DNA from 3 places in the Pseudarthrobacter sp. BIM B-2242 genome. Region 1 is predicted to be linked to each of the others. Evidence: predicted binding sites of a transcription regulator. Region 1 holds the regulator's gene; each other region holds the start of a gene.
What was found. Region 1 encodes HrcA, which represses chaperone genes, less so after heat shock. Its sites were predicted from a motif close to TTNGCACTCGNNNNNNNCGAGTGCNAA; they were not measured.

Region 1 (4,279 bases):
CGTGGATGCCGGCGGCCACCGAGAAGCAGGTCAGGGCAATCCAGATGAGGGTGGCAATGACGGCGAAGATGTTGCCCACCACAGGAATGAACACCAGCAGGTTGGCCACCAGTGCCGCGATGGTGGGCGGCAGGCTGAAGTTCAGTGCTTCCTTGGATTCCTGCGCGGTGAAAGGCCCGCGTTCACGGAAAATCAGGTAGATCAGCAGGGACGGCACGCAACCGAGGATCCCGCCAAAGTGTGCCAGTGTGGCCCATTGGCGGTCTTCACTGGCCGTCAGGGGCAGCGCATTTGCGGGAACGCCCTGGTACTCGGAACGGCCTTGGTCGTCCCGGTGCTCGCGTGCGTTTTGTGCCACGGTTTCATCCTTCGAAAGTGCAATGGTGCTGGTTTGGAAACGACCGGTCTGGTGAAAGGCAGTCTCCGCAGTACCAAGAATACTGGCTGTGGCGCCAAATGCCGCCGTCGGCTGTACGGGCCGGGCCCTGCCGGGCTGCGAAGAGCTAGGGTGCCGTCAGGAAGTCGATGACTTCCTCCACCCGCCCGAGCAGCGACGCTTCCAGATCGGCGTAGCTGCGGACTGCCCCCAACAGCTTCTGCCAGCCAAGGCCAATGTCCTCCTTGGTGGAGTGCGGCCAGCCGAACGCTGCAAGGATGCCGGTCTTCCAGTCCTGGCCCCGCGGCACCACCGGCCACTGCTCAATACCAAGAACTGCCGGCCGGATCGCCTGCCACACGTCGACATAAGGGTGCCCGACGATCAGCACGTTGCCGGCTGCCCCGGGGGAAGACATCACAGCCGAGGCAATGCGCCATTCCTTGGAGTCCGGCACCAGATGGTCTACCAGGACCCCCAACCGCCGGCCGGGGCCGGGGCCGAACGCGGCAACCGCCCCCGCGAGGTCATCGATACCGTGCAAAGGCTCCACGACGATGCCCTCCACGCGGAGATCATCACCCCACACCTTTTCGACGAGTTCGGCGTCGTGCTTTCCTTCCACCCAGATCCGGCTCGCCTTGGCCACCTGGGCACGCTGGCCCGCCACGCGGACGGAACCGGATGCTGTCCGGCCGGCAGGCACAGCGGCGGCCTGCCGGGGCGCCGGAGGCATCAGCCTGATCGGCCGGCCTTCCAGCAGGAACCCGTACCCCAGCTTGAAAGAACGCGACTTGCCCCGCCGGTCTTCGAGCGCAACCACATGCATGCCACCGGACTTCTCCACCCGGGTGACCGCTCCAACCCAGCCGGACTGGGCATCCTCCAGGACCATGCCGCGTTCCACAGCAACCTCGGGAAGTTCGTGCCGAACGGGCGCGGTAATCTCCTGCGGACCCCAGTTCTGGTAATGCATGGATTGATTCCGCCTCGCGCTAGATCGGGCCCCGGCATGTTCGCCCGGAGCGGTACCAATGCTAACAACGGGGTGAGTCATATTAGACTGTTAGCACTTAGGCATGTCGAGTGCTAACGAGCCTCGACCCGTGCCCTGCCAACTCAGGGCGCAACCATGGATGGAGGTGGAGTGTGAGCGAGCCGCGCAAACTGGAAGTACTGCGGGCCATCGTGGAGGACTATGTGCACTCCCGCGAGCCCGTGGGTTCCAAAGCCCTGGTTGAACGCCACCATCTGGGCGTGTCCAGTGCAACCATCCGCAACGACATGGCTGCCCTCGAGGACGAGGGCCTGATCACTGCACCGCACACCAGCGCCGGCCGGATCCCCACGGATAAGGGCTACCGGCTGTTTGTGGACCAGATTTCGGCAGTCAAGCCGCTGTCCCCGGCAGAACGGAAGGCCATCCAGTCCCTCCTCGAGGGCTCGGATGACCTCGACGACGTCCTGGACCGGACCGTCAGGCTCCTGTCCCAGCTGACCAACCAGGTGGCCGTGGTCCAGTACCCGCACCTGAGCCGGGCCACCATCCGCCATATCGAATTTGTGCTCCTGGCCCCGCGCCAGGTCCTGCTGGTACTCATCGCCACCACCGGCAAGGTGGAACAGCGCGTGATCGACATCGGCCAGGATCTTGGTGAGGACGCTATTGCCGCCCTGCGCTCACACTTCCTCGGGTCGCTGGCCGGCACGCAGCTGAGCCGGCTGGCGCAGTCGCTCCCGGCCGTGGTCTTCTCCGTCGCGCCCGGACAGCGGGCAGCTGCCCAGGCGCTGGCTCACGGGCTGGAAACGCTGGCCCACAACAGCCGTGAGGAGCGCATGGTGATGGCCGGAACAGCGAACCTGGCCAGATCCAATGTGGATTTCCCCCTCAGCATCGGTCCGGTGCTTGAGGCGCTGGAGGAACAGGTGGTTTTGCTCCGTCTGCTCAGCGAGATGGCGCAGGACCCGCGTGGTGTGGCCGTCAGCATCGGCCGGGAAAATCCCTACGACGGGCTGGCCGAAGCCTCCGTGGTGGCCACAGCATACGGGCCGGACAGTACGGCCAAGGTCGGCGTCCTGGGTCCCACCCGGATGGACTACCCGACCACCATGGCCGCCGTCAGGGCAGTAGCCCGTTATCTGTCAAGAATTCTGGGTCCGTAACAGCCGGTCCAGGCACGAAGAGCAATGCCGGCAGTCCCGCTGCCGGCAGTACAACAGGGAAGAGATACGAACTTTGAGCAGCCACTACGACGTCCTCGGAGTCTCGCCGGAAGCCACCGGAGAAGAGATCAAGAAGGCCTACCGCAAGCTGGCCCGCACCCTTCACCCGGACGTGAACCCCGGGGACGATGCGTCGGACCGCTTCAAGGCCGTGACCCACGCCTACGAGGTACTTTCGGACCCCCAGAAGCGCCGCGTCTATGACACCACCGGCAATGAGAACGGTACGGACAACGGTTTCGGCGGCGGTGGATACGCTGGCCAGGGCTTCGCCTTCCAGGACATCTTCGATACGTTCTTTGGTGCCGGCGGAACGTCGGGCCCGGCGTCCCGGGTACGGCGGGGCCAGGACGCGCTGATCAGCGTTCGGATCGAACTCCGCGACGCCGTGTTTGGTGTCAACCGGAAACTTGAAGTGGACACCGCCGTTACATGCCCCACCTGCAACGGCTCCTGCTGCCGCGAGGGCAGCCACCCCGTCCGCTGTGATATCTGCGGCGGCAGCGGCCAGGTCCAGCGGGCTGTGCGGTCCATCCTGGGCCAGGTCATGACGGCAGCCCCGTGTGGCAGCTGCGAAGGCTTCGGGACTGTCATCAAGGATCCCTGCAACGAATGCAGCGGCCAGGGCCGCATCCGCAGCCGCCGGTCACTGACCATCAAGGTTCCTCCCGGCGTCGCAACAGGTACCCGGATCCAGTTGTCCGGGCAGGGCGAAGCCGGTCCGGCCGGGGGACCATCCGGCGATCTGTACGTCGAGATCCGGGTCAACAACGACCCCACCTACGTCCGTGACGGTGATGACCTGCACGCAACGCTCCACATTCCGATGACCGCCGCTGCCTTGGGCACCGAAGTGTCGCTGGAAACCTTCGACGGGCTGCAGGAGATCGACGTCAAGGCGGGGACGCAGGCCGGCGAGGTCATCACGCTGCGCGGCCTCGGCGTCACCCACCTTCGCGGCTACGGCCGCGGTGACCTGATGGTCCACCTGCAGGTTGAGACGCCCTCGAAGCTGGACGCCGCGCAGGAGGATCTCCTCCGGCAGCTGGCCAAGCTGCGCGGGGAACAGTTCACTGAGGGCAAGCTGACTGCAAGCGGCGGCGTCTTCGCCAAGCTTCGGGACCGGCTCGGTAACCTGTAGCGGTGAGTAATCCCGTCTTCTTCAGCGGTGCCGGGTCGCTGGACCAGCTGGTGCCCGGGGCCCGCTACACCCTTGGCGGTCCCGAGGCCCGCCACGCCGTAACGGTCAAACGGCTGGCGCCGGGGGAGTCCGTGGACATTGCGGACGGCGCCGGAAAGCGGCTGACCGGAACGGTTGTGGCAGCATCACCGGCCGAACTGACCGTTGAATGCGCCGAACTGGTTGTGGAGCAACAGCCCGACATCCGGCTGGTCCTGGTCCAGGCCCTGGCCAAGGGCGACCGCGATGAACTTGCCGTGGAAACTGCCACTGAATTAGGGATCGACGCCGTTGTTCCCTGGCAGTCGGAACGCTCGATTGTGCGCTGGAAGGGTGAGCGCGCGGCCAAGGCCCATGCCAAATGGCAGTCCGTGGTCACGGCAGCCGCCAAGCAGGCCCGGCGGGCGTGGATCCCGGAGGTGCGCGCCGCCGTCGAAACCCCCGGTCTGGTTTCCGCTGTGGCAGCAGCGGACCTCGCGGTGATCCTCCACGAGGACGCG
Region 2 (4,279 bases), 790 kb from region 1:
TCCGCGGCTGCGCCGTATCCATGCCCTACAAGGAGGACGTGATGGCCCTCGTGGACGAGTTGGATCCCTCGGCCAAGGCCATCGACTCGGTCAACACCATCGTGAACACGGACGGTCACCTGAAGGCCTACAACACCGACTACACTGCGATTGAACAGCTGCTGAAAACCAACGCCGTGCCCACTGATTACTCGGTGCTGGTCCAGGGCGCCGGCGGCATGGCCAAGGCCACGGTTGCCGCGCTGCGTGACGCCGGTTTCTCCGACGTCACTGTCATCGCGCGGAACGAAACAACGGGCCGGGCGCTCGCGGACCAGTACGGCTTTCGGTGGCGGGCAGCGCTCGACGGCGGCACGGCTGACGTGATCATTAACGTCACGCCCATTGGGATGGCAGCAGGTCCCGACGTCGACTCCCTGTCCTTCCCGGAGGAGGCGATTGCCGCGGCCACAGTGGTGTTCGACGTCGTGGCGCTGCCGGCCGAGACCCCGCTGATCAAGGCGGCCCGCGCGGCCGGGAAGAAGGTCATCACCGGAGCGGAGGTGGCCACCATCCAGGCGCTTGAGCAGTTTGTCCTCTACACGGGTGTGCGTCCCACCGACGAGCAGGTCCGGGCCGCCGAGGCCTTCATGCGCGCCCAGTAGGACGTGCTCCGCCGGACGCCTAACGGCAGACGGCTCTAGACGGGTTCCACCGAGATGGCCACCCGGTCCTCCCCGATGCGGGTGAGGACGAGGGTGGCTGTTTTGGTTCCGGCCTTCTTTTTGCTGTTCGCCTTGCTGCCGGCGAACAGCTGTTTCCGCAGTTCTTCGGGCGTGACGGATGTGCCGCGTTTTTTGATGTCCAGGACAGTGATGCCGTTCTCCTTGACCCAGGACTTGAGTGCCTTGACGTTGTACGGCATCACCTCCAGGACCTTGTAGGCCCGCGCGAACGGGGTGTCCACGAGTTCCGGGGCGCAGATGTAGGCGATGTGCTCGTCCAGCAGGTGCCCGCCCAGTTCAAGCGCGACGTCGGCCACCAGGCCTGCGCGGATCACGGCGCCATCGGGCTCGTACAGGTAGCCCTCTGCCGGGCCCACCGGGGCGGCGGGACCGCCGCCGAAATCCTCCGCACTGGTGATCTCCGCGGCTCCGTTCGGCCCGAGCAGCAACGCGGCCCGGCGGATCCCCGGCCTGCTCACGGAGTTGAACCAGAGGGTCACCTCGGTGACGTCGCCGCCCACCGAGACCCACTGCGCCTCGCAGCCGGCGGGCACCGATTCGTGCGGCATGCCGGGACCCATCTTGACCCCGACGGCGCGCCCCGTGGCCGCGAGGGATTCCACAAAGGACAGCGGCGGCGAAAACGCCTCAGGATCCCAGATCCGCTTGGTGCCCGAACTGGAGGTGACCCGCCGTGCGGGATCCAGCCAGACGCCGTCGATCCCGTCCAGCGGAACGGTGGTGGCGTCGGAGTGGACCACCGTGGCGTTGGGGAACGGGATGAGGTTGACCATGGCGCAGGCGGCGGTGGTCTCGTCCATTTCCACGGCGGTGACGGTGATGTCCATCGATGCCAGGGCCAGGGAGTCGGCGGCGAGTCCGCAGCCCAGGTCCGCCACGTGGCGGACGCCGGCCTGCGCGAAGCGTTCGGCGTGCCGGGCCGCCACGTTGAGCCGGGTGGCCTGCTCCAGGCCCGCCTGGGTGAACAGCATGCTCCGGGCGAACTCCCCGAACTTCGCCTCAGCCTTAGTACGAAGCCTGGACTGGGTGAGGACAGCGGAGACCATTTCGGGGGAGTGCCCGGCCTTGCGGAGGGCCGAATTGAGCTCGAAGGCGCCGTCCTCGCGGTACGGCCCCAGCGACGCCAGCAGCTCCCACCCTTCGCTGGTCAGCAGTGGGGCGATCTGGTCCTGCGGTGCTTGGGGCATGACGTCAAGCCTAGTGGAGGCGGCCCGGAGCCCGGTTCCCGATAGGGTTGAAGGCATGGAAGACAGTGCAGGCACCCAGCCGTCCGGACCACCCCGAACCACCCCCACGGACTGGGTGAAGATAGCCCGCCCCGCGCTGATTGCCGGCTCCGCAGTAGCCGTGATCTGCATTGCCCTGCTGGTGATCATCTTCTTCCTGGACACCTTCAACGCCACCGTGTACTCCGTGGGTGGCAAGGATATCCAGGACGCCACCGACGAAGCCCGTGACATCCGCGGCCTCTACTCCGGCGCACGCATCGGCGGGATCATCCTGCTGGTGATTGCGCTGCTGGCTGCCGTCGGCGGGGCCGTGGTGCTTTACCTCAAGCGGGGCACCGCCACTGAAGGCGACGAGGGCGACGAAGACGTGGATTTCGACGACCTCGCCGGCCGCTGAACCAGTTCGCCGCTGTTCACCAGGGACATAATTCTGGCACTCGCCTTGACCGAGTGCTAACCACTTACATAGAGTCGTCATTAGCACTCTCCCTAGGAGGGTGCTAACACATGAAGAGCTTCCAGCCAGGCTGCTGCCGGCACCGCGACGACGGTTTGCCAGCCATGGTGAAGCAGCTCAACTGTCCATGAATTTTTGCTGACGTAGAAGGAGAGGTCCGAGTGTCGGTCTCTATTAAGCCTCTTGAGGATCGTATTGTTGTCCGCCCGCTCGAAGCCGAGCAGACCACGGCTTCCGGCCTGGTTATCCCGGACTCCGCACAGGAGAAGCCGCAGGAGGGTGAAGTTGTTGCAGTAGGCCCCGGTCGCTTCGAAGACGGCAACCGCGTACCTGTCGACGTAGCCGTTGGCGACGTTGTGATCTACTCCAAGTACGGTGGAACCGAAGTCAAGACCGGCGGCACCGAGTACCTCGTGCTGTCCGCCCGCGACGTCCTGGCGATCGTCGTAAAGTAACTTTTTGGATCCCCGTGCCGCTGACCTTGCATCCCGCTGGTCAGCTGCGCGGGGTTCTGTCTTGAAAGGACAAAACCATGGCAAAGCAGCTTGCGTTTAATGACGCTGCACGCCGGTCTCTTGAAGCCGGCATCGACAAGCTCGCCAACACTGTCAAGGTGACGCTCGGCCCCCGCGGCCGCAACGTTGTCCTCGACAAAAAGTGGGGTGCACCCACCATCACCAACGACGGCGTCACCATCGCCCGCGAAGTTGAGCTTGATGACCCGTACGAGAACCTTGGCGCCCAGCTGGCCAAGGAAGTAGCCACCAAGACCAACGATGTTGCCGGCGACGGCACCACCACGGCCACCGTCCTGGCCCAGGCCCTGGTCAAGGAAGGCCTGCGCAACGTTGCTGCCGGCGCCGCTCCGGGCCAGATCAAGCGCGGCATCGAGGTTTCCGTTGAAGCCGTTGCTGCCCGCCTGCTTGAGAACGCACGCCCGGTTGAAGGCACCCAGGTTGCCAACGTTGCCGCCATCTCGGCCCAGAGCGACGAAATCGGCGAGCTCCTCGCCGAGGCGTTCGGCAGGGTCGGCAAGGATGGTGTGATCACCATCGAGGAATCCTCCACCACGCAGACCGAGCTGGTCCTCACCGAAGGCATGCAGTTCGACAAGGGCTACCTGTCCCCGTACTTCGTGACCGACACCGAGCGCCAGGAAGCCGTCCTTGAGGACGCCCTCATCCTGATCAACCAGGGCAAGATCTCCTCGGTCCAGGACTTCCTGCCGCTGCTGGAGAAGGCACTGCAGAGCTCCAAGCCGCTGTTCATCATTGCCGAAGACATCGAGGGCGAGGCACTGTCCACCCTCATCGTCAACCGCATCCGCGGCACCCTGAACGTTGTTGCCGTCAAGGCCCCGGGCTTCGGCGACCGCCGCAAGGCCATGCTGCAGGACATCGCCACCCTCACCGGTGCGCAGGTTGTCTCGCCGGAACTGGGCCTCAGCCTGGACACCGTCGGCCTTGAGGTGCTGGGTACCGCCCGCCGCATCACGGTCACCAAGGACAACACCACCATCGTTGACGGCGCCGGTTCCGCAGAAGACGTCGCAGCCCGGGTCGCCCAGCTGCGCGCCGAGCTGACCCGCACCGACTCCGACTGGGACCGTGAAAAGCTCCAGGAACGCCTGGCCAAGCTGGCCGGCGGCATCGGCGTGATCAAGGTTGGCGCAGCCACCGAGGTTGAGCTGAAGGAAAAGAAGCACCGCATCGAAGATGCTGTGTCCTCCACCCGCGCCGCCCTCGAAGAAGGCATCGTGGCCGGTGGCGGTTCCGCACTGATCCACGCGCTGAAGGCCCTCGACGAGGACTCCGCAGTGAAGGCCCTTGAAGGCGACGCCGCCGCAGCTGTGGGCATTGTCCGCCGCG
Region 3 (4,279 bases), 1.4 Mb from region 1:
TTGAGGCGGAAGCGGGAACGGCCGAACGGGCTGCGGTGCGGACAGCCGTACCTGCGCCTGCGCTGCCCGTGTCAGACGCGGCGGAGTTTGCCGCAGCACCGGGTTCCGGTGCGCCGGCGAAACCGGGGCCGGACCGGGCAGCGACGCCCTGCTGGTACGCGGTGGCGGCGGCACGGGCGCGCACGTCCGCCGCTTCGTTCAGGTCGTGGCCGGCATGGCCCTTGACCCATTCGAAACTGTATTTGCGGCCGGCAAGTTCCCGGTCCAGTTCCTTGAGGAGCTCAACATTCAGGACGGGCTTGCCGTCGGCTTTCCGCCAGCCCTTCCGTTTCCAGCCCGGCATCCACTTGGTGATGGAGTTGATGACGTACTGGCTGTCGCAGAGGACCCGCAGGTCTTCCTCCGGCATGTGGGCGGTGGCCCGGAACAGGTCAAGGACAGCCATCAGCTCACCCTGGTTGTTGGTGCCGTGCGGCCATCCCCCGGCCCGCCAGCAGTCGTCGTTCACATACCAGGCCCAGCCGGCCGGCCCAGGGTTTCCTAAAGCCGAACCGTCGGCTGCTGCTGTAATCGTCACCTTTCCATCCTGCCAGAATTCCGGTGCGCGCCTTGACGCCGGCAGTGGTCACCCCTTGGCGCCGGCAGAAGTCCACCCTTTGGCGTTTGGAGCTGACGCCGACGGTGTCCTCAGCCGTTAACCGCCGACGGCGGCCCCCACCAAAGGTGAGGACCGCCGTCGTGCGTTGTGCCTGGGAAAGCCTGGGGACTAGAAGCCGCCCATGCCGCCCATGTCGTCGCCGCCACCCATGGCCGGAGCGTTCTTCTCCGGCTTGTCGGCCACAACGGCCTCAGTGGTGAGGAACAGACCGGCAATGGAAGCCGCGTTCTGCAGTGCAGAGCGGGTCACCTTGACGGGGTCGTTGATGCCGGCAGCCAGCAGGTCGACGTATTCGCCGGTTGCTGCGTTCAGGCCGTGGCCTGCGGGCAGGCCGCGGACCTTGTCCACCACAACGCCGGGCTCGAGGCCGGCGTTGAAGGCGATCTGCTTCAGCGGAGCATCGATGGCAACGCGGACGATGTTGGCGCCCGTTGCCTCGTCGCCCTGGAGCTGCAGGTTGGCGAACGCCTTGGCGCCGGCCTGGATCAGTGCAACGCCGCCACCAGCGACGATGCCTTCTTCAACTGCAGCCTTGGCGTTGCGGACGGCGTCCTCAATGCGGTGCTTGCGTTCCTTGAGCTCAACTTCGGTTGCGGCACCGGCCTTGATGACTGCAACGCCGCCGGCCAGCTTGGCCAGGCGCTCCTGCAGCTTCTCGCGGTCGTAGTCGGAATCGGAGTTTTCGATCTCGGCACGGATCTGGGAGACGCGGCCAGCGATCTGGTCGGCGTCGCCGGCACCTTCAACGATGGTGGTCTCGTCCTTGGTGACAACAACCTTGCGGGCGCGTCCCAGGAGTTCCAGGCCGGCGGTCTCCAGCTTGAGGCCCACTTCCTCGGCGATGACCTGGCCACCGGTGAGAACAGCGATGTCGGCCAGCTGGGCCTTGCGGCGGTCGCCGAAGCCCGGAGCCTTGACGGCAACCGACTTGAAGGTGCCGCGGATCTTGTTGACGATCAGGGTGGCCAGAGCCTCGCCCTCGATGTCTTCGGCAATGATCAGCAGCGGCTTGTTGGACTGCATGACCTTTTCGAGGACAGCAACCAGTTCCTTGACGTTGGAGATCTTGGAGTTGACGATCAGGATGTACGGGTCCTCAAGGACCGTTTCCTGGCGCTCGGTGTCGGTCACGAAGTAAGCGGAGATGTAACCCTTGTCGAAGCGCATGCCTTCGGTGAGTTCCAGCTCCAGGCCGAAGGTGTTGGACTCCTCGACCGTGATGACGCCTTCCTTGCCCACCTTGTCCAGGGCTTCGGCGATCAGGGCGCCGATTTCGTCGTCACCGGCGGAGATGGAGGCGGTGGCCGCGATCTCTTCCTTGGTTTCGATTTCCTTGGCGGAAGCCAGCAGCTCAACGGTGACGGCCTCTACGGCCTTCTCGATGCCGCGCTTGAGGGACAGCGGGTCAGCGCCGGCCGCAACGTTGCGCAGGCCTTCCTTCACCAGGGCCTGGGCCAGCACGGTTGCCGTGGTGGTACCGTCGCCAGCAACGTCATCCGTCTTCTTGGCAACTTCCTTGACCAGCTCGGCGCCGATCTTTTCGTAAGGATCGTCGAGTTCGATCTCCTTGGCGATGGAAACACCATCGTTGGTGATCGTGGGGGCGCCCCACTTCTTTTCGAGGACGACGTTGCGTCCACGCGGGCCGAGGGTGACCTTGACGGCGTCGGCGAGGATGTTCAGGCCCCGCTCAAGACCGCGGCGTGCCTCTTCATCAAATGCAATGATCTTGGCCATAACGGCAGTAGTCCTTTCGGGACAGTCGTTAAGAATGAACCTCACTGCAGTGCCCGCGACGGACGATCCTTCACCGGCGGCCTCTGTATGCCGCGGCTGGGGATCTCACTCCAGCTAGGTATTTCTCTCGCTCCACGACCGGCACCAAGCTCCGAAGCCGGCGAAAACCGGACGTTGCTTTAGCAGTCGGTACGTAGGAGTGCTAACTCAATAATTAGCACTCCCTAGGTGAGAGTGCAAGCGAATGAAGGCCGGAACCGCCTATCCGGCGGCCGCCGTTCGCCGCTGGCGATCAGGCCGTTGACCGTCCTGCCGCCTCACGTCCGGTGAGTACGGCCCGGTTATCCGCTCCATACGTAAACACCATGAAGTTTGCCGTGGTGATGTCTCCCTGCGAATCGAAGGCAACCGGCCCGGATTCGCCGTCGTAATTCACCGTCGCGCCGGACTTCAGGGCCGCCAGGCAGTCGGCGTACGTCAGGCACGGCGTGCCGGCCTGCCCGCCTGCCGCCCCGGACGTGGCGCTGGCGTTACCTCCCGATACGCCGATCAGGTTGGCTGCGATGGAGCGTCCGGCGTCATCCCCGGCCGCTGCCGCCGCTAGGGCCGCCAGAATCACGGCGTCGTACGCCTCAGCCGCGAACGACAGATCCTTTAACGCCGGATCAATTGCCAGCAGCCGGGCCTGGAACGCCGCCGACGCAAGCACACCCGGCACCACGGCACGGGCACCATCCAAGGCCTTTGATCCCAGCCCCTGCCCGTACTGGGCAAAGGCGCCGTCGCTGAGGATGAGTTTGCTGCCGGAAAGCCCGGCGTTGTTGAGTTCGGCGAGCGCGCCCTGGGCGTCGTCCCGCGCGATCAGCACCACGGCGTCCGGCTTTGCCGCTTGCGCGGCAGCGGCTGCCGGCCCCGCGGCGCCCGGTGCGAATGCGGAGGTGCTCACGGTCTTCAGGCCGCCCGCGGCGGTCGCGGCACTGGCTACCGCTGCGGACACGTCCTTGCCGTAGGCGCTGTCCTGGTGGACAACGGAAATACTCTTCGCTCCGCCGTCCTTGGCAAGCTTGACCAGCACGGATGCCTGGGCGATGTCAGCGGCGGCGGTCCGGAAATAGTAACCGCCGCTTTTATAGGCACTCAGCGCGGAGGCGGCGTTCGCTGGCGAAATCAGCGGAATCCTGTCCGCGGAGAGGACGTCGATGGCAGTTGCTGCCTGGCTGGAATCGGTGGGCCCGATCACCACGTCGGCGTTGGCTTCGGCGAGGTTCCTGGCTTGGGACCCGGCGCCGTCTCCGGCTCCGATGATCAATTCCACGGGCTTTCCCTTGTGGCCCCCGGCGGCGTTGATGTCATTGATGGCGAGCTCGGCGGCGGCCCGCTGTGAATCGTTGAGGAAGCTCTGCGCTCCCGTACTGTCCTGGATCAGGCCGATGCGCAGGGCGCCGTCACCGGAGGCCTCCACGGTGTCCAGCCGCGCGTTGCCTCCCGCGGCGCCACCGCAGCCGGCCAATGCCAGCAGCAGGGCTGCTGCCGTGAGTGTCCGGAAGGCCGTGGAAATCTGTCTGCTGACGATCACTGCGCGGGCCGGACGCTTTCGGCCTGCGGGCCTTTCTCGCCTTCGCCAACTTCGAGCTGCACACGCTGGCCTTCTTCGAGGGCCCGGTAGCCTTCGCCGTCAATGGCAGACCAGTGCACAAAAACGTCATCCCCCGAGCCGTCCACGGTGATGAAGCCATAGCCTTTTTCGGCGTTGAACCACTTCACGGTTCCCAGTGCCATGATGTCCACTCTTTCCGTCGTCCCGACGAGCCACTCCGCTGTGTGCCGCGTTTTTACGGACCTGCTTGTGGACCGTCGCCTGAAATCACTCTAGCCACAAGCCGT

Region 2: a site for HrcA is predicted at 2,385-2,411, ahead of groES (co-chaperone GroES). Genes of this name have one in related genera too.
Region 3: a site for HrcA is predicted at 2,575-2,601, ahead of groL (chaperonin GroEL). Genes of this name have one in related genera too.

The regions. Positions count from the first base shown of each region.
Region 1 covers NZ_CP061721.1:2,150,230-2,154,508, reverse strand. Annotated here, with positions in the region: gene IDT60_RS09840 (DUF4870 domain-containing protein) at 1-358, opposite strand, end outside; gene IDT60_RS09835 (DUF3097 domain-containing protein) at 504-1,352, opposite strand; gene hrcA (heat-inducible transcriptional repressor HrcA) at 1,526-2,539, shown strand; gene dnaJ (molecular chaperone DnaJ) at 2,613-3,740, shown strand; gene IDT60_RS09820 (16S rRNA (uracil(1498)-N(3))-methyltransferase) at 3,743-4,279, shown strand, end outside.
Region 2 covers NZ_CP061721.1:2,942,270-2,946,548, reverse strand. Annotated here, with positions in the region: gene IDT60_RS13500 (shikimate 5-dehydrogenase) at 1-644, shown strand, start outside; gene IDT60_RS13495 (class I SAM-dependent methyltransferase) at 680-1,912, opposite strand; gene IDT60_RS13490 (hypothetical protein) at 1,968-2,351, shown strand; gene groES (co-chaperone GroES) at 2,573-2,866, shown strand; gene groL (chaperonin GroEL) at 2,944-4,279, shown strand, end outside.
Region 3 covers NZ_CP061721.1:751,320-755,598, reverse strand. Annotated here, with positions in the region: gene IDT60_RS03595 (ribonuclease HI family protein) at 1-577, opposite strand, end outside; gene groL (chaperonin GroEL) at 767-2,395, opposite strand; gene IDT60_RS03585 (ABC transporter substrate-binding protein) at 2,688-3,971, opposite strand; gene IDT60_RS03580 (cold-shock protein) at 3,968-4,174, opposite strand.